2 linked regions of the Sinorhizobium meliloti genome follow. The protein of the gene in region 1 interacts with the protein of each later gene in a pairwise test. Links are inferred from orthologs where the notes say so. Each region holds a gene or a part of one and is shown in the gene's direction. Other genes may lie near its edges. The genes, in order: hflK and ftsH.

Region 1 (14,384 bases):
GACTGGCGCTGGCACCGGTCGTAAAACCGGCATGGACCGGACTCGATGTGGCGCTCAACGTAAGCGCGAAGCGGTTCTGGCCAGGCGTCTACGGCCCGGTGACCGGTTTTGCCGGGAAGCTGCAATGGAAGGGCGATGAACTCGCACTCAGCGACGCGACGGGAGACTGGCTGGGGGGCAAGCTCGCGGGGCGGCTGCAATTCGGCAATGCCAATGGCTCCGGCTACCTGCGCTCGAAGTTCGATCTCACGGGTGCCGACATTGCCGAAACGGGTTGGGTGCGGGCGACTGGCCCGGTGGCGACCGGCCGCTTCGATCTTGCGGTGGCGATGGAGGCTGCGGGCGCAACGCCGCAGGCAATGGTGCATTCGCTCAGCGGATCGGGAACGGCGAGCTTCAACGGGCTTACCCTCAACGGCATCAATACGGCGGCGCTGCCGCAACTGATGGCGGCGGCGGACGCCATGAAGACTGATATCTCGCCCGATGCGATCCGCAAGGCTGCAGAGAACCTGCTCTTCACCGGCCAGTCGGTCGTCGGCGCTGTGAAGGTGCCCTTCGGCATAGCAGGCGGAACCGTCAGGGCGCAGAACGTCACCGCGGGCGATGGCAACGCCGCTTTCAGCGGGGAGGCCGCTTTCGACTTGCCGGCAGGGCGAATGAACGGGTCGATCGATCTGACCTTCCGTCCCGGCGAGGAGGCGCTTGCGGGAGCAGAGCCGCGCGTCCGGTTCGGCTATGCCGGGCTGCTTGCATCGCCCGGTGTGACGGTCGACGTCACGGAGCTTTCGAACTTCCTGTCGCTCAGAGCCTTCGAGCGTGAGCGCAGGCGTGTCGAGACACTACAGGCGAATGTGCTCGAAAAGCAACGTTTGCGCCGCGAGGTCTCGCTTTACCGCGCGCGCGCGGCGGAGCGTGAGCAGCAGCGATTGCGGACGATCGCCGAAGAGCGTCGCCGTCAGGCAGCGGCGGCGGAAGCGGCGCGGATGCGGGCGGAGGCGGAAGCACGAGCCGCCGCCGAACGCCGCGCGGAGGAGGAGGAGCGGCTGAGAATGCGGCAGCTGCCGCCGCGCAGCATCGGTCGCCAGCAGGCGCCCGTCACTCCGCCGGAGGATGGCGGCACCCGACAGGGGCAGAATGCGGGCCCGCCGGCAGGTCATGGCCTGAATTTCGATATGCTTCCCGACATTACTGTGCAGTAGCAGAGCAGTGTGCGGCACCCGCCCCTCATCCCGCTGCCGCGACCTTCTCCCCGCAGGCGGCTACGGCATGCACATATCTCTTGCGCGCCGGTGCGGCGGATACTGCTCATGAAAGGGATCCCTCGGGAACCCAACCGGCTCAACCGCGCTCGGTCGGGGTTGCCCCTCAACCGGCTGCCGCCACCTTCTCCCCGCAGGCGGGGAGAAGGGATATGCCGCGCCCGCTCGCTCCCTCGGGCGGACGGTGAATGCGGGGTTCAGTTGGCGCCGCTTGTCCCTTCTCCCCGCCTGCGGGGAGAAGGTGCCGGCAGGCGGATGAGGGGCGGGTGACCGCTAGTCCAATGCCAATGTTAGCGCATATGGGTTTGATCCCAAGGACCCATCCGCAAGCCTCGCCACTGCTGGAAATACAGATGCCGCCACTCCGGAGTAAGTCCGCGAAGGGCTGGACAACAAGAGATATGTGCATGCCGTAGCCGCAGGCGGGGAGAAGGGATATGCCGCCCTCTCTACAGCGCCGCGCGTCTTATCAGACGCGCAAAGGTCGCTGTAGCACTTTGATCTGCTGCATGTTTTTGTCCTTTAATCGGATACGATTAAAGGACACATGCAGAAGTCGCCGACGATCCAACGGCCTGCAGAGAGCTATGCGCCGCCTTTCGCATCGGCGCGTGCATTGACCCAGGCGAGCACATAGACCCGTAAGGCCGACGACAGATTTCCATCCTGGCCGCGACCGTCGTCGATCTCGGCGATGAGCCGCGCGAGCGGCATGTCGCGGTCCCTGGCGATCGATTTCAATTCCAGCCAGAAGGGTTCTTCGAGAGTGAAGCTGGTGCGGTGTCCGTGCAACGTGGCCGAATGCTTGACGACCTTCCCCTTGCTCATAAGCGGATTCAAGCGGCTGCCAATTCGATTCGGGAAACTGCCGCAAGTCCTTGAGTGGGAATCGCTTTTGCGGCGGCGGTCGTCACGGCTTCTCCCGGTCGACTGAAGTCTCGCCGCCCGCTTGATCGAACCTGCCCTGATCAAGCTTCTTTGCTGCCTTTTCGTTCAAGGCCTTGGTCAGGGTTTTCTCGGCCTTGCTGCGGCCGAAGGTGACGCGATTCTGCTCGGCCTGCTTTTCGTGTTCAGTCCGAGCCTGGCGTTTGCGGAACTGACGCAGATTGATCACGTCGCCGGCCATGGTCCGCGCCTCCTGGTGTCGTCAGTTTTTCTTGCGGAAGGAATCGAGCGAGACGACGGAAGCGCCGCCGCCCTTCGGGCCGTCAGGCTTTTCCGTGTTGTCGTCAGTTGCGGTTTCGGTGGCTTCGTCGAGGGGATAAGCGGTTATTTCCGCCGAATCGGCTGCTTCCTCCTCGCCGGCCGCCACGTCGAACTCCAGTTCGAAGTTGACCGAGGGATCATAGAAGCCGCGAATCGCATTGTACGGGATCACAAGCTTTTCCGGTGTGTCCGAGAACGAAAGGCCGATTTCGAAGCCGGTCTCGGTAACCTTCAGATCCCAGAACTGGTGCTGGACGACGATCGTCATCTGTTCCGGATACTTGGCCTTGAGATGTTGCGAGATCCGGACACCGGGCGCACCGGTCAGGAACGTAATGAAGAAGTGGTGATCGCCGGGCAGATGGCCCGTGGCGGAAACTTCGGCCAACACCTTGCGAATGACGCCGCGAAGCGCGTCCTGCGCCAGAATGTCGTAGCGAATATGGTCCTGGCCCATTTGGTCCCCGTTCTCTTCAAGTCACTTGATGCATGATTCCTACGACCGGAACTCCATTCAGGAAATCATGCAGCGATTCAAGGTGCTACGGCCAAACCTGCGCCTTGACTATGTCGGCGCCGTGGCCTGCTCCTTCATTGCCCGTCTGTTTATGACGAGTCAATTATTGAGGCATCTATAGACCATTTCACGACGGGGGAGAAGGTGAAGGCTTCTGTTGCCAGGTGCCTTCGGACCCCGCCTTACGGTGCTACCCGGAAGGACTTGATTTGAAGTGTCGCACCGCCGTTAGGCAGCGAGACGTGCTTCAGCATAGTTGTCGTTTGCAACTATAAGTTTAGCCCGATAACGGTGGTACAATGCCGAGCAAAAAGTCGATCTTTACGCCCTTGTCGATCCTATTTCGCCCCCATCAAAAGCCGGTCTGCACAGGCCGGTTTTTGGTGGAGGCGCCGGGTACCGCCCCCGGGTCCAATGGGTTTATTGCATCGCCCGTTTATTGCCATAGCCGCCCGAAGACGGCACTCGTCATATAGGTCTTTCCGACGCCCAAGAAAAGGGCTTCTCGAGGGAAATGCCGGATTTATGTCGGTCTCGCCAACTCCGCACGAAATGCTTGACTTACACGAGCGGCGTGAAAAACTCCGCCTGCTGCACGCGGTTCGCGAGAAGGGCGGCAGCTTTTGAGAGCAAGTGCAAAGTGGAGGCTTCATGACTGATTATCTTGCGGACGTGCAGAAGTATGACAGCAGCGCCGACGAAGCAGTTGTCAACAAGATCGTGCGCCATCTCGGTATCGCCCTTCGCAATAAGGATTCCGCCCTCGTTTCGGCCTCGGATCCAAAGGAACTGGAGCGCGTCAGGGAAAAATGGTGCGAGAAGAAACTCGGCGTCGGCGGGTCAGATGCAGATGCCGCTATTGCCGCGACGGCCAAAGCGATGGCGGATGATCGCAGCAAATCGCGTGTGACCTTCTATTATCTGGTCGCCAAGAATCTGGGCAAGCTCCAGACGCTCTGAACGAGGCTGGTTGGCAATGCGCTTTCCGGTCGGCGACGAGCCGGCGGGCGCAGAGCTGCCTCGGCGGCGCCGCGACCCGGCGCCGATCGTCTTTTATTCGCCCCCTGTTTTCGGCTATTCGCGCGCGCCGACGCTGTCGGGCCACAGCGACTGGATTTCCTTGGGCAAGGTGTCGCGTACCTTTGCAGTCTGGCCAAGGTCGACATGCCGTGCCAGGACCCGAAATACGCTCCTCGCCGCGTCGGCGGGATCGACCGGACGCGTATCCTTCATTCCTTCGGCGATCCGGGCGAGAAATTCGTCGAGCGAACGGGTGCCCTTGTCCGGCGGGTGGTTCGGCCGGTATTGATCGTAATAGGCGCCTCGCACGATCAGCGGAAGCTCCGCGCCGAGATGGGCCGCGATTTCCGGAGGAAGCCGGTCCCGCAGGACCCGCAGCACAACGGTCAGGATGTGCCAGGCGACTTTCCGGTCGGGTCCGTGTTGTTCCATGATTTCGCCGAGCCAAATATGGGTCGTCTGCAGTGTTTTCTCGAAGACGTCGAGACCTGTGGCGCTCATCGTCACCTCCCTTGCTTGTTGGCTGAAGCGCGACCGCATGTCTCTCTGGTGGAGCCTGTCCAGGCACGAACATGCAGAATTTCGCGTCCCGCGAAGAACGCGGCGCTGTCGATTGGCCTAACAGCCATCCGCCGCGATTGTTTCGCCGCTGCCGACAAATACTGCTCCGCCTCGTGCTGCCGAACAGCGTCGCGATGGCGGAACATTCGCGGTTCAGTGCGGTTAAACGAGGGAGTGAACCAGGGGCGCCCCGGAACAAGTCGCAGAGCAGGAGGAAGGCCGATGACATCGTCCAAACATCCGAAGACACGCCGCCCGAGCGACAAGGACCTGAAGCAGGATCCTGGGATCGGACGCACGAAGGGCATTCGCGGACCGTCGGACTACGAAGCCCTGAAACGCGGCAACACCATCGAAGGAGATGTCGCGAACGACACGACCGCGCAAGGCGGCGCGAACCCGGACCAGCGCGGTCGCACCAACAAATAGGAGCAAGGCAATGGTCGGCAGAAAGACGCAAGAGCAGCAGAAGCGCGTGCTGCAGGGCCGCGAGAACACGTCGAACGCGGACAAGGACTTCAATGCCGAAGCGGATCTGCACCGTTCCGACGCCTTGAGAAAGGCGCAACGGAAAGGGCAGGACTTGAGCACCGAGCATGGCGATGCCCGCGAGGCGGACGATCGCAGCATTCTGCGCGGGAAGAATCAGGAGAGCAGGCATCACAAGGGCGCCGGCGACTGACGAAGCTCGGCCGGCGGCCGGCATTTCCGAAAATCGATGAAAGGAGACTGCGATGGCTCACGCCAGCAAGAAGAACATGGGAAAGCCCGACAAGGGCAAGGGCGACGGTAGCGGTGCGCAAACCGAGCTGAAGGAAGGCGTCCTCGGCGAAAACGACGTTCTGTCGAACAGGGACAAGGCGCAGCATTCCGACTCGCGCGGCCTCGACGAGAGGGCGGTAAGGAACGAGCAGTATCAGGACCACGCCGCAAACCGACGCCCGTCGAAATGAACCGGCGGGCGCGTTACCGGAGATCTTGGGCGGGTTGGCCCGACCCAAGGACGGCATGGCGATTCGAAGCGCGGGAAAACACCTTTCCACCATTGGTTCGCGCGGCGGTTCGTTCTATTTTCGCAGCTACGAACGAATCGTCGGCGGAAAAGCATGCGACAATATCTCGATCTCCTCGAACATGTGATCACAACGGGTACCGACCGGGGCGACCGTACGGGTACGGGCACGCGCTCGGTTTTCGGCTACCAGATGCGCTTCGACCTGTCGCAGGGTTTCCCGGTGCTGACCACCAAGAAGCTGCATCTGCGTTCGATCATTCACGAGCTTCTGTGGTTCCTCAGGGGCGACACGAACGTCGCCTATCTCAAGGACAACGGGGTGAGCATCTGGGACGAATGGGCGGACGAAAACGGCGAGCTCGGACCGGTCTACGGCTACCAATGGCGCTCCTGGCCGACGCCCGATGGCCGACATATCGACCAGATCGCGGCGCTGGTCGAAGGCCTGAAGACCAATCCGAATTCCCGCCGCCACATCGTTTCGGCCTGGAACCCGGCGCTTGTGGACGAAATGGCGCTGCCGCCATGCCACTGTCTGTTCCAGTTCTACGTGGCGGACGGGAAGCTCTCCTGCCAGCTCTACCAGCGCTCGGCCGATATCTTTCTCGGCGTACCCTTCAATATCGCTTCCTACGCTCTGCTGACGATGATGGTGGCGCAGGTGACGGGGCTCGAAGCCGGCGATTTCGTTCATACGCTTGGTGACGCGCATATCTACCGCAACCACTTCGAGCAGGCGCAGCTGCAGCTGACGAGAACGCCGAAGCCGCTGCCCAAAATGGAAATAAATCCGGCGGTGAAGGATATATTTTCGTTTAGATTCGAAGACTTTGAGCTCGTCGGCTACGAAGCCGATTCACATATCAAGGCGCCGGTCGCGGTCTAGCTAAAGCACTCGGTGAAAGCCGGTTCTCGCGTTCCCGGTGGTGCTCCAATGGGAGGTTTCCATGCTGACGCTGATCCACGCGCCTTTGTCGCGCTCATCGCGCATCATCTGGCTGCTCGAAGAGCTCGGTGCCGAATACGAGATCCGCTATGTCGATATCCGCCGTTGGGACGGATCGGGCGGCCCGGACGAGAACAATCCGCATCCGCACAAGCAGGTGCCGGCACTCCTCCACGACGGGACATTGATCTGGGAGTCGGTCGCGGTCGTGCAATATCTGACGGATCTCTATCCCGATTGCAGCCTGAGCCGGCCGCCGGGCCATCCCGAGCGCGGCGCCTATCTGTCGTGGCTCGCCTACTATGCCGGTGTCATCGAGCCGACCGCTCTCGCTCATATATCCGGAGTGACGGTGAACAATCCGGGGCTCGCGAGGCTTTACACCGAAATGTGTGCGCATGTGATCGACGCGCTTACGCGGCACACCTATCTCCTTGGTGAATCGATGAGCGCCGCCGATCTGTTGCTTGCAAGCGCATTGCAGTGGATGCGCAAGATCCTGCCGGAAAGCGACGTGATAGATCGCTATATTCGCGTCGTCACGGACCGGGCGGCGCTGGTTCGCGCGCGCGAAATCGACAACAAGCCGAGTGGTTTTCATGACTGAGGCGGAGCAGAAGATGACGACCCGACCGAAGATCGTTTTCGTCGTCGCTGTCGCGGCGAATGGAATAATCGGCCGCGAGGGCGATCTGCCCTGGCGGCTTTCGACCGATCTCAAGCGCTTCAAGGCGCTGACGATCGGCAAGCCGGTCGTCATGGGACGGAAGACCTGGGCCTCGCTCGGGCGGCCCTTGCCCGGCAGGCCGAACATCGTCATCAGCCGCAACCCCGATTTCGAGGCTCCCGGCGCGGAGGTGGCGCCGTCGCTTGAAACGGCGCTCACGATCGCGCGGGAGCGGGCGGCCGCGGTCGGGGCCGACGAGATTTGCATCATTGGCGGCGGCGAGATCTACCGTCAGTCGATCGGCATGGCCGATGTGCTGCACGTGACCGAAGTGCAGGCGGAGGTGGATGGCGATACGCGCTTCCCTTCTATCGACCCGGCGACTTTCGAGAAGGTGATGGAGGAAGATCTTCCGCGCAGCGAGAAAGACAGTCACGCAATGCATTTCGTGACCTGGCGCCGCCGCACGCCGCCGCCGGAAGGTGCGGGAGCCTGAGCGGTCTTCGGCGCTTATCCATGCTCTTGCCTATCGCTGCGGCGCAGCGGTGAACAATTTTAACGCATTTACGGTGAACTCGGCCGTATCGCGTTGAAAGCAATGCACATGATACCTATAACGGGTTCACATCGTGACCGGCCGCAATGCCTGCGGGGCGTTCAGCGACAGAGTTTCTTGGAAGTGAGGATTTGATGCCCTGGAGCAATCAGAATGGCGGCGGCGGCGGCCCGTGGGGCGGCGGCGGCGGCAATCAGGGGCCATGGGGCCAGGGGCCCAACCGGCCGCGCGGCGGGAGAGGTGGTCCGCCGGATCTGGAAGAGATCATCCGGCGCGGCCAGGACCAGTTGAAGAACGTGGTTCCGGGAGGCTTCAACGGCGGGATCTTCGTGATCGTCGGCCTGTTGATCCTCGGCTTCGTCCTGCTGAATTCCATCTATACCGTTCAGCCGGATGAACGCGGCGTCGAGATGCGCTTCGGCAAGCCGAAGGAAGAAATCTCCATGCCGGGCCTGCACTATCACTTCTGGCCGCTCGAAACCGTCGAGATCGTCAAGGTGACGGAGCAGCAGCAGAATATCGGCGGCCGCACGGGCCAGTCGAATGCCGGCCTGATGCTCAGCGGCGATCAGAACATCGTCAACGTGCAGTTCTCGGTGCTGTTCTCGGTTACCGATCCGAAGGCCTATCTCTTCAATGTCGAGAACCCGGCCGACACGCTGCAGCAGGTTGCCGAAAGCGCGATGCGCGAGGTCGTCGGCCGCCGTCCGGCCCAGGACATCTTCCGCGACAACCGCCAGGCCATCGCCGCGGACGTGAAGAACACGATCCAGGCGACGATGGATTCTTACGGCGCCGGCATATCGGTGAATACCGTTGCGATCGAGGATGCCGCACCGCCGCGTGAAGTGGCCGATGCCTTCGACGAAGTGCAGCGCGCCGAACAGGACGAAGACCGCTTCGTCGAGGAGGCGAACCAGTACGCCAACCAGGTGCTCGGCAGGGCCCGCGGCCAGGGCGCCCAGATCCGCGAAGAGGCGGCCGCCTACAAGGACCGCGTCGTCAAGGAAGCTCAGGGTGAGGCTCAGCGCTTCATCTCGGTCTACGACGAATATTCCAAGGCCCCGGAGGTCACGCGCAAGCGGCTTTACATCGAAACGCTGCAAGGCGTTCTCGGCAAGTCCAAGAAGGTCATTCTGGACGAGAAGAACGGCCAGGGCGTGCTGCCCTATCTGCCGCTCAACGAAATCGGCAGGCCCGTTCAGTCGGGAGGAAACCAATGATCAACAATCGCAGTTCAATAATCCTGATCGTCCTCGCCGCCGTCCTGTTCGTCGTCTATTCCTCGGTCTTCGTCGTGAACGAGCGCCAGCAGGCGATCGTCGTTCGCTTCGGTCAGATCCGGGAGGTGAAGAGCGAGCCGGGTCTCTACTTCAAGCTTCCATTCGGCTTCATGGACGCCGACCGCGTCCAGTATGTCGAAGACCAGGCACTCCGTTTCGATCTCGACAATATCCGGGTGCAGGTCTCCGGCGGCAAATTCTACGAAGTGGATGCATTCGTCGTCTACAAGATCGCCGACCCCCGCCGCTTCCGCCAGACGGTTTCCGGAGACCGGGAATCTGCGGAGTCGCGGCTTAGGACGCGCCTCGATGCGTCGCTGCGCAGGGTCTACGGTCTGAGGGGGTTCGAGGCGGCGCTTTCCGACGAGCGCGCATCGATGATGCGTGAGGTCCGGACGGACCTCAGCGCGGATGCCGAGTCGCTTGGCCTCAATATCGAGGACGTGCGCATCCGCCGTACGGACCTGACGCAGGAAGTTTCGCAGCAGACCTACGACCGGATGAAGGCGGAACGTCTGGCCGAAGCCGAACTGATCCGTGCCCGAGGCAACGAGGAAGGCCAGCGACGCCGCGCGATCGCCGATCGTCAAGTGGTCGAGATCGTTGCCGAAGCGCAGCGTGATTCGGAAATCCTGCGCGGTGAGGGCGAAGCGGAGCGGACCCAGATATTTGCCGACGCATTCCAGCGCGATCCGGGCTTCTTCGAGTTCTACCGGTCGATGGCTGCCTATGCGCAGTCGATCGGCAGCCCGGACACAACCATCGTGCTGTCGCCGCATTCGGAATTCTTCCGTTATTTCAACAGTGCGGACGGTGCGGATCAAACGCCACCGAGCCCGGGCCTGGCGGCGCCGACCACCGCAGATTGAGCGGACGATGTCCGACTTTCTGACCGGTCTGGCTTTTTTCCTGATCATCGAGGGGCTGGTGTACGCACTGGCCCCTTTGGTTTTGGTGGAACTGGCGAAGCGATTGCCGTATGTCCCTGAACATCAGCTCCGATTGGCCGGATTGACTTCGGTGGCCGTCGGCGTCGGGCTTGTATGGTTGCTTCGAGGATAATGCGAATGCCACATAAATTGCTCATCCGGCTGGTCGATGCCGAATATGCCATTACCCGTCTGAACGTCGGATCCGCGATTCCCGAGTGGCTGCCGGGTCCGGGGTTCTGGACGGTTTCCAGTTCCCGCGAGGAAATGACGCTCGTCTGTCGCGCCGCCCGTGTTCCATCGAGCGTGCAGAGTTCGCTCGGCTGGCGCTGCTTCCGCATCGAGCAGCACTTCAGTTTCGACGTGCCCGGCGTTTTGTCGTCGGTGCTGCGGCCGCTTTCGGAGGCAGGTGTCGGCGTCTTCGCCAATTCGACCTTCAGCACCGACTACGTCTTCGTCGCGGGGTCCAATCTCGAGCAGGCCGTGGAGGCTCTGAAGGAGCACGGACACGAAATAACCATCTGAGGCGCCGCCGGTTCGCTGCCCGGATCAGGAAATCGTGTTTGGACGCTTCGGAATTCCGCCGTATCTTCAAGAGAAGGTTCGCGTGTTGCGCGTCTCGATCAGGTCGCGCTGCGCTGTAGTTCGTTGCAGCCGAACGATGTTCATGCATCATCCTTGCCGGACGGCCGGGGACCGGCGTTACGTAAGGGAAATGATAGGAGCCTAGCGACTTGTCGAAACGACCCGAATTCTTCCGCGGCCTGGTGCTGGCGGCCGCGACGGCACTCATATTCACCAATGCGACGCTGGCCCAGACGGCCACGTCCCGGCCTCCGGCCGGCCCGCCGTCCGTCGCCGATCTCGCCGAGGGACTGCTCGACGCCGTCGTCAACATATCGATTTCGCAGAACGTCAAGAGCGACGACGACAATGCGCCGATGCCGCAGGTGCCGGAAGGATCGCCGCATCAGGAGTTCTTCGACGAGTTTTTCAGGGGACAGGGCGGCGAGGGCGGCCGGCCGCGCACGGTCAACTCGCTCGGTTCGGGCTTCATCATCGATCCGGCCGGCTACATAGTCACCAACAACCACGTCATTCAGGATGCCGACGATATCGAGATCAACTTCTCCGATGGATCGAAACTGAAGGCGAAGCTTGTCGGCATGGATACGAAAACCGACCTCGCCCTCCTGAAGGTCGAACCGAAGAAGCCGCTCAAGGCCGTCTCCTTCGGCGACTCGCGAAAGATCAGGATCGGCGATTGGGTGATGGTCGTCGGCAATCCGTTCGGCCTTGGCGTATCCGTGTCCGTGGGTGTCGTCTCCGCACGCGGTCGCAATATCAATGCCGGACCCTACGACAGTTTCATCCAGACCGACGCGGCGATCAACCGCGGCAATTCGGGCGGTCCGCTCTTCAACATGCAGGGTGAGGTCGTCGGCATCAATACGGCGATCCTTTCGCAGACCGGCATGTCGGTCGGTATCGGCTTTGCCGTGCCGGCGGAGCTTGCGGTGAACGTCGTCAATCAACTCAAGGAATTCGGCGAAACCCGCCGTGGCTGGCTCGGTGTACGGATCCAGCCCGTCACGGACGATATCGCCGAGAGCCTGAAGATGGAGCTGCCACGCGGCGCGCTCGTTTCGGGCATCATCGAAGGCGGTCCGATCACCAAGGGCGAGATCAAGCCGGGCGACATCATCATCCGCTTCGACGGAACGGATATCGCGGAAATCCGCGACCTCATGCGCACTGTCGGCGAGAGCCCGGTCGGCAAGGCGGTCGATGTGGTCATCATCCGCGACGGCAAGGAACAGACCGTTCGCGTGACGCTCGGTCGGCTGGAGGACGGCGAGCAGCTCGCCAATGCGAAACCGGGGGAAGTGCTGCCGAATGGCGGTGAGGCGAAGCCCGGCGAGCCGCCGGCCGCGCAACTGCCTGCGAGTGACACGGTGCTCGGAATGAAGCTTGCCGAGCTCGACGCCGACAGTCGCCAGAGTTTCGGCATCGCCGAAAGCGTCAAAGGCGTCGTGATCACCGAGGTACAGCCCAATTCGCCCGCGGCCGAGCGTCGGGTAGAGCCGGGCGAGGTGATCGTCGAACTCGGTCAGGAAGCAATGGAAACGCCGGAGGATGTCACCTCACGCGTCACCGAACTGAAGGCCGACGGGCGCCGCAACGCCTTGCTGATGATCGCGAACAAGAGCGGCGAACTGCGCTTCGTGACGGTGCGGATGGAATAGAGCTCGCGCTCCCGACCGTGGCGACGGGGTGCTACCGCTTCGCGGCCGAGCCATCCCGCCGCCATTCTTCCGCGGTTGTTGCGTAAAGCACGTGGCGTCTGAGATGGGGATGCGTGTCCGGGACGCCGGAATGATCGAAGTCGCGCTTGGAATCAGGACGCATGCCGATCCGCGTCATCACGGCGGTGGAGCGAGTGTTGGCCGGAACGGCGATGGCAACGATCTCCCCGAGCTTCCTCTCGCTGAATCCATAATCGAGAAGCGCCCGCGCTGCCTCCGTCACGTAGCCCTTTCCCCAATGGCGGAGAGCCAGGCGCCAGCCGATCTCGACGGTGCCGTCGGGCAGGTGCGGTTCGAGGTCGGTGCGTGCAAGTCCGCAGAAGCCGATCGGCGCGTCGTTCTCACGGAACGCGAGCGCGAAGAAGCCGAAGCCGGTTTCGCGGATGTTGCGGTTGTTGCGGTCGAAAAGCGCGTCGGCCTCCGCGCGGGTGCGGCGGAACGGGAAGAACTCCATGACCGCGGGATCGCTGTTGATCTCGGCAAAGAGTTCGCGATCGGTCTCGATCCAGGCGCGGAGCCTGAGCCGCCCGGTCTCGAGGATGATCACGTCACGAAATCCGTCTTGCGGTATCCCTGGAGATAGAGCAGGGCGGTGAGGTCGCCATGGTCGATACGGATCTTCGCCTGGTCGGCAACGACGGGCTTGGCGTGGAGCGCTACCCCAGTGCCGGCAAGCTGCAGCATTCCGAGATCGTTGGCACCGTCGCCGACGGCGATGACGTCCGCCGGCGTGATGCCGAGCCGTTCCGAAATGTCGATGAGTGCGTCGACCTTGGCCTGCTTGCCGAGGATCGGCCGGGCAACGTCGCCGGTCAGCTTGCCGTTCTCCTCAACGAGAATGTTGGCACGGTTTTCGTCGAATCCGAGCTTCTCTGCGATGGGGCCGGTGAACACGGTGAAGCCGCCGGAGACGAGGGCGCTGTAATGTCCCTTCGCCTTCATGGTGGCGATCAGTTCGCGGCCACCCGGCGTCAATGTGATACGCGTGGCTATGACCTCCGCGACGACGGTAACGGGCAAGCCCTGGAGAAGCGCCACTCTTTCGACGAGTGCCGGCTCGAAAGCGATCTCGCCGTTCATGGCGCGCGCGGTGATTGCCGCGACCTTTTCCTTCAAGCCGACTTCCGCGGCCAGCTCGTCGATGCATTCCTGTCCGATCATGGTGGAGTCCATGTCGGCGATCAGAAATCGCTTGCGGCGGCTTTCGGCATCCTGCACGGCGACGTCGATCGCGGCGCCGGCGACCGCCTGGCGCAGCCGAGCCTCCGCTTCGCCGGCCTCGGCGCCATCCCTCAATACGATGTCGCAGGCAATACCGTCCGCGAGCCAATAGAGCCCGGATGCATCGAGCCTTTCCGCCGCCGCTTCCGCGCGTGCCGGCGTCAGAACGGGATTTGACGGATTAGCGATAAGCGTGGCAACGAGAGCCATGATGCAAAACCTTGCGAGAGACATCGACGCGATCCTGATAACCGGGCCGACCGCCAGCGGCAAGTCCGCGCTCGCGGTGAAGCTCGCGCAAAGGCACGGCGGCGTCGTGATCAATGCGGATAGCATGCAGGTTTACGGGACGCTGAAAGTCCTGACAGCGCGGCCGGATCAAAGCGAGATGGGTGGCGTCGAGCATTTCCTTTACGGTCATATCCCGCCAGGCCGGGCCTATTCCACCGGCGTGTGGCTCCGCGAAGCGGAAGCGCTCGTGGCGCGGCTGGGGAAAGAAGGGCGGCTGCCGGTCTTCGTCGGCGGCACGGGCCTCTATTTCAAAGCGCTGACGGGAGGGCTTTCGGATATGCCCGAGATTCCGCTCGAAACCCGCAAGCGCTTGCGCACCCGACTGACAGAGGAGGGGGCCGAGGCGCTCCACGGTGAACTTTCCGCACGCGATCCGGAGACGGCGGGGCGCGTGCGGCCCAGCGATGGGCAGCGTATCGTGCGCGCGCTGGAGATAATCGAGGCGACGGGAAGGCCGATCGGATCTTACCAGCAGAGCCGTGGGCCGGTGATCATCGACCCGGCGCGAGCGCAGAAGATCGTCGTATTGCCGGAGCGGCCGGTTCTTCATGGCCGTATCGATCGGCGCTTCGAGACGATGCTTGCGAGAGGCGCCGTCGAGGAG
Region 2 (14,550 bases), 810 kb from region 1 along the record:
CGCGCGCGCCGATCGGCCTGCAGATGCGGATCGACCGCGCGATGGACGTGACGCTCGCCCGTGAATCCGAAGCGCTCGAGGCAAGGCTCGGCTCGCTGGCGACGATCGGCTCGGCTGCCCCCTTCATCGGCCTTTTCGGCACCGTCGTCGGTATCATGACCTCGTTCCAGGCCATCGCCGGTTCCAAGTCCACCAACCTCGCCGTCGTTGCTCCCGGTATCGCCGAAGCGCTGCTTGCGACCGCCATCGGTCTGCTCGCCGCCATTCCTGCCGTTATCGCCTACAACAAGTTCACCGCCGATGCCGGCAAGCTGACGGCACGCATGGAAGCCTTTGCCGACGAGTTCTCCGCCATCCTGTCGCGACAGATCGACGAGAAGCTGCAGCCTTCTCGCCAAGCCGCGCAATAACGACCTCAAAGCACGGAGACCACGCTGATGGGTATGGCAGTTGGCGGAGCCAAGGGGTCGGGCGGCGGGCGCCGCCGCCGCGGCGGCAGAAGAAGCGCGATCAGCGAGATCAACGTCACGCCGCTCGTCGACGTCATGCTGGTTCTCCTCATCATCTTCATGGTGGCTGCGCCGATGATGACGGTCGGCGTGCCGATCGATCTGCCGGAAACGCAGGCGAAGGCCATGAACGCCGATACGCAGCCGATCACCGTCTCGGTCAACCCGGCGGGCGAGATCTTCCTGCAGGAGACGCCGATAGCGATCGACGAGGTCGTCCCGAAGCTCGAGGCGATCGCCACGACCGGCTACAATGAGCGCATCTATGTGCGCGGCGACACCAATGCCGACTACGGCACCGTGATGAAGGTGATGGCACGCATCTCCGCGGCAGGCTTCAAGAACCTGGGTCTCGTAACGCTTCAAGAACAAGAGAAGTGATCGTCCGAATGAAGGGCAGTATCGCTACATCTGCTGTCCTCCACGCCCTGGTCCTGACCTGGGCGCTGGTGTCGCTTGGCAGCCCGGCCGATTTCGAGGTCGCGGACGTCGAGGCGCTGCCGGTCGACATCGTGCCGGTCGAGTCGATCACGCAGATCCAGCAGGGCGACAAGAAGGCTCCGGCCAAGGAAAAGGCATCGCCCGTTCCGACCAAGAAGCCGACGCCCGTCGAGAACGCCGAGAATGTCGGCGAGAACGACGTCGACCTGAAGACGCCGCCCACGCCCAATGTCAAGCCGGTCGAGAACGAGTCGGCCGCAGCGCCGCAGAAGACCGAAAAGGCCCCGCCGACGCCCGATCCCGTGAAGGAAGAGATCGAAAAGGTCGAAGAGACCAAGCCGGCCGCCGAGCCCGCGACGGAAGTGGCGGCACTCCCCGAGCCCAAGCAGGAAGTAAAGCCGGATACGAAGCCGGAACCGGCACCGGCGGAAGAGCAGCCCGCGGAAAATCCCGAGGCCGAGGCTCTGCCGGACAGGGTGCCGACGCCGCAGGTGAAGCCCAAGGTCGAAAAGCCCGCGCAGACGGCCAAGACGCCAGAGCGCAAGAAGGAAGAGGTCAAGAAGGAGCAGAAGAAGGCGTCCTCCCAGAAGGAGAGCGACTTCAATGCCGACGAGATCGCGGCGCTGCTCAACAAGCAGGAATCCTCCGGCGGCGGCGCCAAGCGCTCGACCGAGGAGGCGGCCCTCGGCGGCAAGAAGACGACGAGCGGCAACACGCTTTCGCAGAGTGAAATGGACGCGCTTCGCGGCCAGATCCAGAACAACTGGTCGATCATTCCCGGAATGGCCGACGCGGCGGATGTCCGCATCAAGGTGACGATGCGGCTCGACCCGAACGGCGACCTGATCGGCGAACCGGAAGTGGAAGCCAGCGGCGGCTCGGATGCGGCGCGGCGGGCACTCATGGGTGGTGCACGCCGGGCCATCCTGAAGTCCGTTCCCTTCAAGGGGCTGCCGGCCGACAAATACGATTCGTGGAGCGAGGTCGTCGTCAACTTCGACCCGAGCTCGATGCTCTAGACAGGTTGGGCCGGTTGTGGGCGGAATATTGCGCCTCATCCTGCTCGGAACACGAAAGGCTGAAAGGCTTTATGGAAATGCTGAGACGCAATTTTTTCCGCCTCCTGATGGTGCTGGTCGCCGGCTGCGGGCTCATTGCCTCGCCGGCAAATGCGCTCGTCGAGATCAACATCAACAAGGGTAACGTCGAGCCGCTGCCGATCGCGATCACGGACTTCCTGCAGGGCGAACTCGCCCAGAAGATCTCCGGCGTGATTGCCGCCGACCTAAAGCGCTCCGGGCTTTTCGCGCCGATCGACAAGGGCGCCTTCATCGAGAAGATCTCCAATCCCGATGCCACACCGCGTTTCGAGGACTGGAAAGTGATCAACGCGCAGGCGCTCGTCATCGGCCGCGTCACGCAGGAAGGCGACGGCAGGCTGAAGGCGGAGTTCCGCCTTTGGGATACCTTTGCCGGCCAGCAGATGCTCGGTCAGCAGTTCTACACCCAGCCGGAGAACTGGCGCCGGGTCGCCCACATCATTGCCGACGCGATCTATGAGAGGATCACCGGCGAGAAGGGGTATTTCGACACGCGCATCGTCTACGTCGCCGAAAGCGGGCCGAAGAATGCGCGCAAGCGCCAACTCGCCATCATGGACCAGGACGGGGCCAATTCCCGGGCGCTCACCAATTCCAACGACATCGTGCTGACGCCGCGCTTCTCGCCGAACCGTCAGGAAATCACCTATATGTCGTTCGAGAACCAGCAGCCGCGCGTTTATCTGCTTCAGCTTGAAACGGGGCAGCGCGAGGTGGTCGGCAATTTCCCGGGCATGACCTTCGCCCCGCGTTTCTCGCCGGATGGCCAGCGGGTGATCATGAGCCTGCAGCAGGAAGGCAACGCCAACATCTATACGATGGATCTGCGCTCGCGCACGACGACGCGGCTCACCAACACCGCGGCGATCGACACCTCTCCCTCCTATTCGCCGGACGGCAGCCGGATCGTCTTCGAAAGCGACCGCGGCGGCAAGCAGCAGCTCTACGTCATGGGCGCCGACGGCTCCGGCCAGACGCGCATTTCCTTCGGCGACGGTTCCTATTCGACGCCCGTCTGGTCTCCGCGCGGCGACCTCATCGCCTTCACCAAGCAGTCGGGCGGGAAGTTCTCGATCGGCGTCATGAAGCCGGACGGGTCGGGCGAGCGCATTCTCACCACCGGCTTTCACAATGAAGGCCCCACCTGGGCGCCGAACGGCCGTGTCCTGATGTTTTTCCGTCAGAACGCCGGTGCGGGCGGCCCGCAGCTCTATTCGATCGATCTGACGGGCTATAACGAGCAGCTTGTCCAGACGCAGGGCTTCGCCTCGGATCCGGCCTGGTCGCCGCTGATGGAATAGGGCATCCGCCGCGAGCCCAATCGAGAGAAATGATGAGATTCAAAGATTTCGGGCCAATACGGCCCGAAATTCTTCGTGATCGCGCGTCCACAGTTATGGCAGGGAATGAGGCGAATGTGCCGCTTTCTCGCCGCAAAGTGCTGGTGTAGCAGGCGCCCCGACGCACATTGTCGATTTGTTAACCATATCCGTTGAAAAGCAATTAACCGCTTCCGGTTACAGTCTGGCAACCGTGAATTTGACACTTCTCAAGGAGACCCGGCCCATGAGCCGAATTGACACCCCGGCAGCAAGCCGCATGCAGACCATCGCCCGCAATCCGGTCATGATCGCGCTCGTCATGACGCTTGCCCTTGCTGGCTGCGCTTCGAAGAAGAACCTGCCGAACGATGCTGCCGGCCTCGGTCTCGGCGCAGGCGCGGCGACCCCGGGCTCGCAGCAGGACTTCACCGTCAACGTCGGCGACCGCATCTTCTTCGATACGGATTCGACGTCGATCCGTGCCGACGCGCAGGCGACGCTCGACCGCCAAGCCCAGTGGCTGGCAAAATATCCGAACTACGGAATCACCATCGAAGGCCATGCCGACGAGCGCGGCACCCGCGAATACAACCTGGCGCTCGGCGCCCGCCGTGCTGCCGCGACCCGCGACTATCTCGTCAGCCGCGGCGTCCCCGGAAACCGCATGCGCACGATCTCCTACGGCAAGGAAAAGCCGGTCGCCGTCTGCGACGACATCTCCTGCTGGTCGCAGAACCGCCGCGCCGTTACCGTGCTCGGTGGCGCCGGCAGCTGATTATTCGGCATAGAAGGTGAATTCGAGGGGCGGTCTACGGGCCGCCCTTTCTTTTTTACCACACTTTGGCCGAACTCCGTTGCTTTTTCACGGGAGTTGGAAAACTGTGCGGCACCCCGCCTCGGAATCGGCAAATGTACTGCGCAACGCGATCCAGGGCGGGATAATCGGTTACGAACAGGACAAATGAAATGAAGAAATTTGTCGTGGCAGGACTGCTTGGCCTCGTGACCCTTGCGGGTCTCGGCTCTACAGCAGATGCCATGCCGCTTTCCGGGCTCTTTGCCCGCACGACGCAGACCGATGCCGGCAGCAAGGGCGACCTTCCGGTAATGAAGGTGCAATCACCCGATATTGCGCGGGTCGGTCAACTCGAGGAACAGATCCGCTCCCTCAATGGGCGTATCGAGGAAATGAGCTTCCAGCTCCTGCAGATGCAGGAGCAGATCCGGAAGTTCCAGGAGGACAACGAGTTCCGCTTCCAGGATCTGGAAAACGGCAGGTCCTCCTCCAAGAAGAGCGGCGCGCTTGAAACGCCGAAATCGAATGATCAGGCGTCCGTCACCCCCGGGGTGACGGATAGCCGGCCGTCGGGCGCTCCGGCTGCCGGCGGCGCCGATATGGCGGGTGTCGATCCCAACGCGCCGGGCGCCGCGCCCGCGCCGGCGACGCTGGGGCAGATCATTTTCGACGAGAACGGCAACCCCGTCTCGGCAACGGCGGGCGTAGAGCCCGGGGCCAACGCCACTCTGCCCGGCGTCGATACAGGGCTTGCGACCCAGGGCGGTGGCCTCAACGACAATCCGGGAAGCGTGCCGGACAGCGGACAGGCGACCGCGTCTCTCAGCGATCCGGGCGATCTCTACCAAGCAGGCTACAGCCACGTGCTTTCCGGCGATTACAGCATCGCAGAGCAGGAATTCCGCGATTACCTCGATGCCTTTCCAAGCGGCGACAAGGCGGCGGATGCGAGCTTCTGGATGGGCGAGGCACAGTATTCGCAAGGCAAGTACAGCGACGCGGCCAAGACCTTCCTCAACGCGCATCAGAGCCACGGCAAGTCACCGAAGGCTCCGGAAATGCTCTTGAAGCTCGGCATGTCCCTCGGCGCCCTCGACAACAAGGAGACCGCCTGCGCCACGCTGCGCGAGGTCAACAAGCGCTATCCGAAAGCATCACCCGCCGTGAAGGCGAAGGTGGCGAGCGAGCAGAGCCGTTTCGGCTGCTGAGGCGGGCCCAGATGCCCCATGCCGTCCTCGATACGGCCCGAAATTTTCTCCGATCCTTTATCACGCCCCGCAGGATCCTGGTTGCCGTCTCCGGTGGCAGCGACTCGATGGGGCTGCTTGTAGCCCTGCATTCGGCGATCGCCGCAGATGAGCGACGCGGATTTTCCCTTGCCGCCTGCACTGTCGACCATGCGCTGAGGCCGCAGTCGGCTTGTGAAGCCGAAGATGTGGCGGCCTTTTGTGCTGCGCTCGGCATTGCCCACCGTATCTGCCGCTGGGAGGGCGCGAAGCCGTCGACCGGCATTCAGGCGGCGGCTCGAAACAAGCGCTACGAATTGCTGGCCGAGGCCGCCGACGCGCTCGGCGCCGATTGCATCGCGATCGGCCATACCCGCGACGACCAGCAGGAGACCGTCGCCATGCGCATTGCCCGCGGCAAGGGTGATGGTGCCGGAGACGGGCAGGGCGAGGGGCATGGCGGCGCCGGCATGGCCGCGTCCATGTTATACGGACGGCGTATCTGGGTGTTGCGGCCGTTTCTCGGCTTGGCGCGCGCCGAGATCCGCAGCTTTCTCCAGGCACGCGGCGTCTCCTGGATCGACGATCCGAGCAATGCAAACCCCGCCTTCGAGCGGGTCCGGGTGCGTGCCCGTATAGCGACATCCGGAGGGATGCCGACGCCCTTGGGCAACGGGCGCCAGCGCGCCGCCTCTTCCGCCAGAGCCGCCGCCCTGATCGAGAAGCGTATCCGCGTTCACGAGGCGCTCGTCGCGGAGGTCTCGGCGCGGCATGCCGGGGAGATCGACGATCCGGACTGGCGCCGTGCGCTCCTGACGGTCGCGTCGGTTCTCGGCGGGCGCGAGCACATGCCCGCTTTCGCCACGGTGCAGCGGCTTTCGCAGTTCCTGCGATCGGGTGAGCCTGGCCGCATGACGGCGGGACGGGTCGTCTTCGACCGGCGAGCAAGCGGTCTCTATCTCTATCGAGAGGCGCGCAACCTGCCGGTGCTCGCCGTTGGACCGGGCCGGCAGGGCGCTTGGGATGGGCGGTTCACGGTAAAGAGCCGCGGGCCTGCGGTTACGGTCGCCGCGGACGCTTCGGGGAGGTTGTGGACCAAGAGGCTTATTGACGCAGGGCTGCCGGCGGGGATTGCCAAGCGGGGGTCCACGGTGGCACCAGAAATCGCGTCGACGGACGGCGCGGGGCTCGCCTTCGGCGAGGCTCCGGCGCAAGTCGAGTACCACATCGGGCTTTACGACACCTTTTTGCCGGGTTTCGACAGGATCATGGCGGATGCGGTCGCCGTGTCGTTTGGGCGTGATCGATACCCCGCGCCGCCGGTGCACGATGTTTTGATAGAAATGGAAACGTAACCGGCGGTTTTCCTTGGCAAGGTCACCCCGGACACCTATGTTAGGGACAAGAATACAGTCCGGCAAATGCGCGGGCTGCGACAGGTTCCGGGGAGTTCGATGAACCCTAATTTTCGAAATTTTGCCCTTTGGGCAATCATAGCGCTTCTCCTGATAGCGCTATTCAGCATGTTCCAGCAGCCGACCGAACGAGCAGGCTCGCGTGAAATTCCATTCTCGCAGTTCCTCAAGGACGTCGACGCGAGCCGCGTGAAGGACGTGGTGATCACCGGTTCGAAGGTGATCGGCAGCTACACCGAGAGCGGGGCGACCTTCCAGACCTATGCGCCCGCCGTCGACACGGCGCTGACGGAGCGGCTGGAAGCCAAGGACGTCACGGTCACGGTTCGGCCGGAGACGGACGGCTCGTCGGGCTTCCTCAGCTATATCGGAACGCTGTTGCCGATGCTCCTGATCCTCGGCGTCTGGCTGTTCTTCATGCGGCAGATGCAAGGCGGCTCGCGCGGCGCGATGGGTTTCGGAAAGTCCAAGGCAAAGCTTTTGACGGAAGCGCATGGCCGCGTGACCTTCGACGACGTCGCTGGTGTCGACGAGGCGAAGCAGGACCTGGAGGAAATCGTCGAATTCCTGCGCGACCCGCAGAAGTTCCAGCGTCTCGGTGGCCGCATCCCGCGCGGCGTGCTGCTGGTCGGACCGCCCGGCACCGGTAAGACGCTGCTTGCCCGCTCGGTGGCCGGTGAGGCGAACGTGCCCTTCTTCACGATCTCGGGTTCGGACTTCGTCGAAATGTTCGTCGGTGTCGGCGCATCGCGCGTCCGCGACATGTTCGAGCAGGCGAAGAAGAACGCGCCCTGCATCATCTTCATCGACGAAATCGATGCGGTTGGCCGTCATCGCGGCGCCGGTCTTGGCGGCGGCAACGACGAGCGCGAGCAGACGCTGAACCAGCTGCTGGTCGAGATGGACGGCTTCGAGGCGAACGAGGGCATCATCCTCATCGCCGCGACGAACCGGCCGGACGTGCTCGACCCGGCGCTGCTGCGTCCGGGCCGCTTCGACCGCCAGGTCGTCGTGCCGAACCCGGACATCAACGGCCGCGAGCGGATCCTGAAGGTGCATGTCCGCAACGTGCCGCTCGCACCGAACGTGGACCTCAAGGTGCTGGCGCGCGGCACGCCGGGCTTCTCGGGCGCCGATCTCATGAATCTCGTCAACGAATCGGCGCTGATGGCGGCGCGGCGCAACAAGCGTCTCGTTACCATGCAGGAGTTCGAGGACGCCAAGGACAAGATCATGATGGGCGCCGAGCGCCGCTCCTCGGCCATGACCGAAGCCGAGAAGAAGCTGACCGCCTATCACGAGGCGGGCCATGCGATCCTTGCGCTCAACGTCCCCTCGGCCGATCCGTTGCACAAGGCGACGATCATTCCCCGGGGCCGTGCGCTCGGCATGGTGATGCAGCTGCCCGAGGGCGACCGCTACTCGATGAGCTACAAGTGGATGATCTCGCGTCTCGCCATCATGATGGGCGGACGCGTTGCCGAGGAACTGACCTTCGGCAAGGAGAACATCACCTCGGGCGCATCCTCCGATATCGAGCAGGCGACGAAGCTTGCCCGGGCGATGGTGACGCAGTGGGGCTTCTCCGACCAGCTCGGACAGGTCGCCTATGGCGAGAATCAGCAGGAGGTTTTCCTCGGCCATTCCGTCGCGCAGCAGAAGAACGTTTCGGAATCGACCGCGCAGAAAATCGACAACGAAATCCGCCGGCTGATCGACGAGGCCTATGAGACGGCACGCCGCATCCTCGTCGAAAAGAACCATGAATTCGTGGCTCTCGCGGAAGGCTTGCTCGAATACGAGACGCTGACCGGCGACGAGATCAAGGCTCTGATCCGCGGCGAGAAGCCGGCGCGCGATCTTGGGGACGATACACCGCCGCATCGCGGCTCCGCAGTGCCTTCGGCCGGTACGAAGAAGGAAGCCGGCACGAAGGGCGAAGAGCCTGAAGGCGGGTTCGAACCGCAGCCGCAGTAGGTTCCTACACATGCGCAAATCAAATGCCGCCGCTCCGGAAGGGGCGGCGGCATTTTTTGGATGCTCACGGTTTCAATGAAGCAGTGGTGCGCGCCGGTTTTGCGTTCATGCTTCAGGCGACCCGGCCGAAGCGTTGAAAGATCCAGTTGTAACGCGCTGTAATGATTTCTGATGTTATGATCGGTGCCGTATATTGCGGTTTTATGGCAAATATGGCGCAGATCTGCAGGCGGGGTCGCGGAACTATGAAAAACAATAGCGGAACACGCAGGCAGACGCGGCCGGCACAAGAGACGATGCCGAAGCAGGACAATGGAGTTTTTATGAAGCGCAGATATTTCGGCACCGACGGCATTCGCGGCCAGTCCAATATATTTCCGATGACGCCGGACCTCGCCATGCGGGTCGGCATTGCAGTGGGAACCATTTTCAGAAACGGCGCTCACCGACACCGGGTGGTGATCGGCAAGGATACGCGCCTCTCCGGCTATATGCTCGAGAACGCGATGGTCGCGGGCTTCACGGCGGCGGGGCTCGACGTCTTTCTGCTCGGCCCGATCCCGACGCCAGGCGTCGCCATGCTGACGCGGTCGCTGAGGGCCGATATCGGCGTGATGATCTCCGCCTCGCACAATGCGTTTCGCGACAACGGCATCAAGCTCTTCGGACCCGACGGCTACAAGCTTTCGGATGACATCGAGCAAAAGATCGAGGACCTGCTGGAGCAGGACATGTCCGGGCAGCTCGCCAAGCCGGAGGATATCGGCCGGGCCAAGCGCGTCGACGGTGACATCTACCGTTATATCGAGCAGGCCAAGCGGACGCTGCCGCGCGACGTCACGCTGAAAGGTCTCCGGATCGCCATCGACTGCGCAAACGGTGCCGCCTACAAGGTCGCGCCCTCCGCCCTTTGGGAACTCGGCGCCGAAGTCGTTACGATCGGGACCGAACCGAACGGCGTCAACATCAACCTCGAATGCGGATCGACGCATCCGGCGGCGCTTCAGAAGAAGGTGCACGAGGTGAGGGCGGATATCGGCATCGCGCTCGACGGAGACGCCGACCGTGTTCTGATCGTCGACGAGGAGGGGGCGGTCATCGACGGGGACCAGCTCATGGCGGTCATCGCCGACAGCTGGGCGGCAGACGGCATGCTCAAGGGCGGCGGCATTGCCGCGACAGTCATGTCGAATCTCGGCCTCGAACGCTACCTTCAGGCGCGCCGGCTCAAGCTTCACCGCACGAAGGTGGGCGACCGCTACGTCGTCGAGCAGATGCGTCAGGACGGCCTGAACGTCGGTGGCGAACAATCGGGCCATATCGTGCTTTCCGATTTCGGCACGACCGGCGACGGCCTCGTCGCGGCGCTGCAGATCCTCGCGGTCGTCAAGCGCCAGGGCAAGACGGTGAGCGAAATCTGCCGTCGTTTCGAGCCGGTGCCGCAGGTCCTGAAGAACGTTCGCGTGTCGGCCGGCAAGCCCCTGGAGGATGCGGCCGTGCAGCAGGCGATCGCCGAAGCAGAGGCGCAGCTCGCCAAGAACGGGCGGCTGCTCATCCGGCCCTCCGGCACCGAACCGCTGATCCGCGTCATGGCGGAAGGCGACGACCGCGGTCAGGTCGAGCGCATCGTCGACGAACTCGTCAACGTGATCGGCGGCGTGCGCAACGCTGCCTGAAGAAGTAGCCTTTGCCCCTCATCCGGCCTGCCGGCCACCTTCTCCCCGCAAGCGGGGCGAAGGGACAAGCGGCCTGCCCCTCGAACACCATCGCCTCCCGGCGTCAGGGAGTGAAACCGTTGCCACGAGTCACCTTCTCCCCGCAAGCGGGGCGAAAGGACAAGGGGCCTGCCCTCGTACGCCATCGCCTCCCGGCGTCAGGGAGTGAAACCGTTGCCACGAGTCACCTTCTCCCCGCGCGCGGGGAGAAGGTGACGGCAGGCGGATGAGGGGCAACTATTGTTGGCTGCGACGACCGAATACTGCCGACAGTTAATATTCAAGGTAAATTTTTGTAGTTAATCAGGGATTAACCATTCCCCTTCATTATGCGTCGAAGCATACGGAACCGCTGCGACTATGATCCGTCAGCCGTTCAAGAATACTCTAATGTATTGGGGTTGGGGCATGAAGAAGATTTTTAGGGGCGTTGCTGCGGCTCTGCTGAGCGGCACGCCGGTATATGCAGCGGACGTCTATCAGCCGCCCGTGGAAGCGCCGTTCGTCGAGCAGCCTGTGGAGGTGGTCGAAGCCAGCGGCTGGTATTTGCGCGGCGACGTCGGCTACGCGTGGAACGATTTGCGCGGGGCCCACTATTTCCAGGGCTCGAACAGCAACCTGGTCGATTTCGACCGCGCCGATGTGGATGATTCCTACGTCCTTGGCGGCGGTGTCGGATACCAGATCAACAGCTATCTGCGCGCCGACGTCACGCTCGACTACCTCGGCGAGTCCGACTTCAACGGTTCTACCAGCGGCGGTTGCGGGGTTGCCGTCAATTGCGTCTCGAACGATGTCGCATCGATGTCCGCCTGGAGCCTGCTCGCCAATGCCTATGTGGACCTCGGGACCTACGGCGCCTTCACGCCCTATGTCGGTGCCGGTATCGGTGGCACCCGGGTAAAGTGGGGAACGCTGCGCAACACGAGTTGCGACGTCACGGATCCGAGCAACTGCGACCCGACGATCGAGCACAAGGGCGAAAGCGATTGGCGCTTCACCTATGCGCTGATGGCCGGTACCTCCGTAGATCTCACCTGCAATCTCAAGGCCGATGTCGGCTACCGCTTCCGCCATATCAACGGCGGCAACATGTTCGGCTACAATCTCAACAGCGGCCCGGCCTACGACAAGGACATCTATGTGCACGAGGCGCGCGCCGGCTTGCGCTATTCCTTCGGCAACAATTGCGAAGCGGCCTATGTGCCGCCGGCCGAGCCGATCGTATACAAGTGATCCGAGCTAGACCTAGACTGCGGAGTTTCGAAGGGCCGTCCCATGGGGCGGCCCTTCCGTTTTGTCGCCCTTTCCACATTCCTAAGAGACATGGTTAACCCATAGTTAACCCGTGCCTGCAATAGTTAACGCGAATGGTCAGCTTCATGCTGCAGCGCTTTGCGTCCCCATATGCGCAAGCCCGCAGCTTGGCCGAGCGAAAGGGCATGGCATGGATTGGCGACGGGGATTTTGCAGCATGGCGTTCTGCGCCGGCCTGTTGGCGCCGTTCTCCGCACAGGCCGCCGACGAAGAACTGCTCGACGCGCCCGAGATAACGATTTCGCCGGAAGCGACCGGCGGCGGCCGCCTTTATCTGCGTGGCGACATCGGCTACGCGGCCTGGCTGGACGAGGGCGATCCCTTCTACCGCTCCTTTGGCGGCACGGGAGAAGTTTCCTTCGACAACGCACGCTTCGACAAGCCGCCCTCCGCCACGATCGGTCTCGGCTATCAATTCACCGACGTCATTCGTGCCGACCTGACGGCCGAATATTTCGAGGGCCGCTTCGACGGGTCGTCGCTGTCCGCCAGTCCGTGCGCGGGCGAGGGCGCTGGGACAAGGTGTGCCCTTTCCCACAGCGCCAATTTTTCCGCGCTCGGCCTGATGGCAAACGGTTATCTCGATCTGGCGACGCTTGCCGGTTTCACGCCGTATCTCGGTGCCGGTATCGGAGCAACCCGGATCGACTGGAAAACGACCCATGAAACCTCGACTTGCGTCGGGGCAGGCGGGGCCTGCTCCGGGGCGGCGGGCGGTGCTTCCTACGGCGGGCGGGACAGCTGGCGCTTTACCTACGCCCTCATGGCGGGTGTCTCCTACGATGTCACGGATCGGCTGAAGTTCGATGCGGGCTATCGCTATTCGCAAATCGCGGATGGCGACATGTTTGGCTCCGGGGGCGCGAAGGGTCATGACGACGGACTCTCACGCCATGAGTTCCGAGTCGGCCTGCGTTTCGCGCTTTGGTGATGCAGAGCGGGTTTGCTCGAAACGGCAAAAGTTTCTTCAATCGCGACGCGACCGCTTGACTTCCTCTCCGAGCCGCAATATTCCCGGCGGCGGGACACCCCTCCCCAACGAGGGGCTTCTATCTGAGAGGATAGCATATGACGAAGCCTGCCAAGCCGGCCATGCGCCCGGCCAATACTCATTTTTCTTCTGGTCCTTGCGCCAAGCGTCCCGGTTGGACGCTCGAAGCTCTCTCCGATGCCCCGCTCGGTCGCTCGCACCGTGCCAAGATCGGAAAGACGAAGCTCAAGCAAGCGATCGACCTTACCCGCGAAATTCTCGAAGTTCCGGCCGACTACCGTATCGGTATCGTCCCCGCTTCGGATACCGGTGCCGTTGAAATGGCGCTCTGGTCGCTGCTCGGCGCCCGCGGCGTCGACATGCTGGCCTGGGAGAGCTTTGGTGCCGGCTGGGTGACCGACGTCGTCAAGCAGTTGAAGCTCTCCGACGTACGCCGCCTCGAAGCCGATTACGGCGAGCTCCCGGACCTGTCCAAGGTCGATTTCGACCGCGACGTGGTCTTCACCTGGAACGGCACGACCTCCGGCGTGCGTGTCCCGAATGCCGATTTCATTCCCGCGGATCGCAAGGGCCTGACCATCTGCGATGCGACCTCCGCCGCCTTCGCGCAGGCGCTCGATTTCGCCAAGCTCGACGTCGTGACTTTCTCCTGGCAGAAGGTGCTCGGTGGAGAGGGCGCCCATGGCGTGCTGATCCTCAGCCCCCGCGCCGTCGAACGGCTGGAGACCTATGTCCCCGCCTGGCCGCTGCCGAAGATCTTCCGCATGACCAAGGGCGGCAAGCTCATCGAAGGTATCTTCACCGGCGAGACGATCAATACGCCGTCCATGCTCTGCGTCGAGGACTATATCGACGCGCTTCTCTGGGCGAAGTCGGTCGGTGGCCTCGAAGGTCTGATGGCCCGCGCCGATGCCAATGCCGAGGTCATTCACCGTTTCGTTGCAGCCAACGACTGGATCGCCAACCTCGCGGTGAAGCCCGAAACCCGCTCCAATACGTCGGTCTGCCTGAAGATCGCCGACAATGATGTGTCGGCGCTCGACGCGGACGCACAGGCCGCCTTCGCCAAGGGCGTCGTGGCCCTCCTCGAGAAGGAAGGCGTCGCATTCGACATCGGCCACTATCGCGATGCGCCGTCCGGGCTTCGCATATGGGCGGGCGCGACGATCGAGACGTCCGACATGGAAGCGCTGATGCCGTGGCTTGCCTGGGCTTTCGAGACCCAGAAGGCGACGCTTTCGCAGGCTGCCGCCTGATCCGATGCGATCCGCTTCGCTCTCCCTGAGGGCGAAGCCTAATCCCCAATGGTTCAGACCTGTTTTTTCAAGGAGGCCTTCATGGCACCTCGCGTTCTCGTATCCGATGAACTGTCGGAAACCGCTGTCCAGATATTCCGCGACCATGGCGTGGAAGTGGATTTCCAGCCGAAGCTTGGCAAGGACAAGGAGAAGCTTGCCGAGATCATCGGCAATTACGACGGCCTCGCCATCCGCTCAGCCACCAAGGTGACCGAAAAGCTGATCGCCGCCGCGACCAATCTCAAGGTCGTCGGCCGCGCCGGCATCGGCGTCGACAATGTCGACATTCCCGCCGCTTCGCGCCGCGGCATCATCGTCATGAACACGCCCTTCGGCAACTCGATCACCACCGCCGAGCATGCGATCGCCTTGATGTTCGCGGTTGCCCGCCAGCTTCCCGCTGCCGACGGCTCGACCCAGGCCGGCAAGTGGGAAAAGTCGAA

Evidence for each region.
Region 2: the proteins of hflK (region 1) and ftsH interact in binary tests that used the Escherichia coli proteins (3 or more experiments, as listed by UniProt). The link is inferred for Sinorhizobium meliloti from one-to-one orthologs.

The regions. Positions count from the first base shown.
Region 1 is NZ_JAGIOS010000001.1:2,785,832-2,800,215, forward strand. What follows is about bases 7,156-9,928. They hold hflK (FtsH protease activity modulator HflK), read left to right. Parts: upstream 7,156-7,884; coding sequence 7,885-8,973; downstream 8,974-9,928. Other genes in these bases: JOH52_RS13335 (dihydrofolate reductase), read left to right, coding at 7,156-7,690; hflC (protease modulator HflC), read left to right, coding at 8,970-9,902; JOH52_RS13350 (DUF2065 domain-containing protein), read left to right, coding at 9,910-9,928. In the rest of the region: JOH52_RS13275 (AsmA family protein), read left to right, coding at 1-1,202; JOH52_RS13280 (ribbon-helix-helix domain-containing protein), read right to left, coding at 1,848-2,090; JOH52_RS13285 (DUF4169 family protein), read right to left, coding at 2,173-2,388; JOH52_RS13290 (SspB family protein), read right to left, coding at 2,410-2,925; JOH52_RS13300 (DUF2853 family protein), read left to right, coding at 3,637-3,945; JOH52_RS13305 (DUF2267 domain-containing protein), read right to left, coding at 4,060-4,506; JOH52_RS13310 (hypothetical protein), read left to right, coding at 4,789-4,995; JOH52_RS13315 (hypothetical protein), read left to right, coding at 5,006-5,248; JOH52_RS13320 (hypothetical protein), read left to right, coding at 5,301-5,519; JOH52_RS13325 (thymidylate synthase), read left to right, coding at 5,673-6,467; JOH52_RS13330 (glutathione S-transferase), read left to right, coding at 6,529-7,134; more of JOH52_RS13335, read left to right, coding at 7,148-7,155; more of JOH52_RS13350, read left to right, coding at 9,929-10,095; JOH52_RS13355 (ACT domain-containing protein), read left to right, coding at 10,101-10,487; JOH52_RS13360 (Do family serine endopeptidase), read left to right, coding at 10,697-12,208; JOH52_RS13365 (GNAT family N-acetyltransferase), read right to left, coding at 12,240-12,815; and 2 more genes.
Region 2 is NZ_JAGIOS010000001.1:1,974,739-1,989,288, forward strand. Bases 6,379-9,317 are described here. They hold ftsH (ATP-dependent zinc metalloprotease FtsH), read left to right. Parts: upstream 6,379-6,848; coding sequence 6,849-8,786; downstream 8,787-9,317. Other genes in these bases: tilS (tRNA lysidine(34) synthetase TilS), read left to right, coding at 6,379-6,749; glmM (phosphoglucosamine mutase), read left to right, coding at 9,110-9,317. Outside these bases: protein TolQ, read left to right, coding at 1-410; protein TolR, read left to right, coding at 438-890; JOH52_RS09200 (hypothetical protein), read left to right, coding at 899-1,969; Tol-Pal system beta propeller repeat protein TolB, read left to right, coding at 2,041-3,351; peptidoglycan-associated lipoprotein Pal, read left to right, coding at 3,617-4,147; tol-pal system protein YbgF, read left to right, coding at 4,339-5,376; more of tilS, read left to right, coding at 5,388-6,378; more of glmM, read left to right, coding at 9,318-10,462; JOH52_RS09235 (outer membrane protein), read left to right, coding at 10,862-11,737; JOH52_RS09240 (outer membrane protein), read left to right, coding at 11,976-12,749; JOH52_RS09245 (phosphoserine transaminase), read left to right, coding at 12,887-14,065; serA (phosphoglycerate dehydrogenase), read left to right, coding at 14,147-14,550. UniProt on the Escherichia coli protein: Acts as a processive, ATP-dependent zinc metallopeptidase for both cytoplasmic and membrane proteins. Plays a role in the quality control of integral membrane proteins.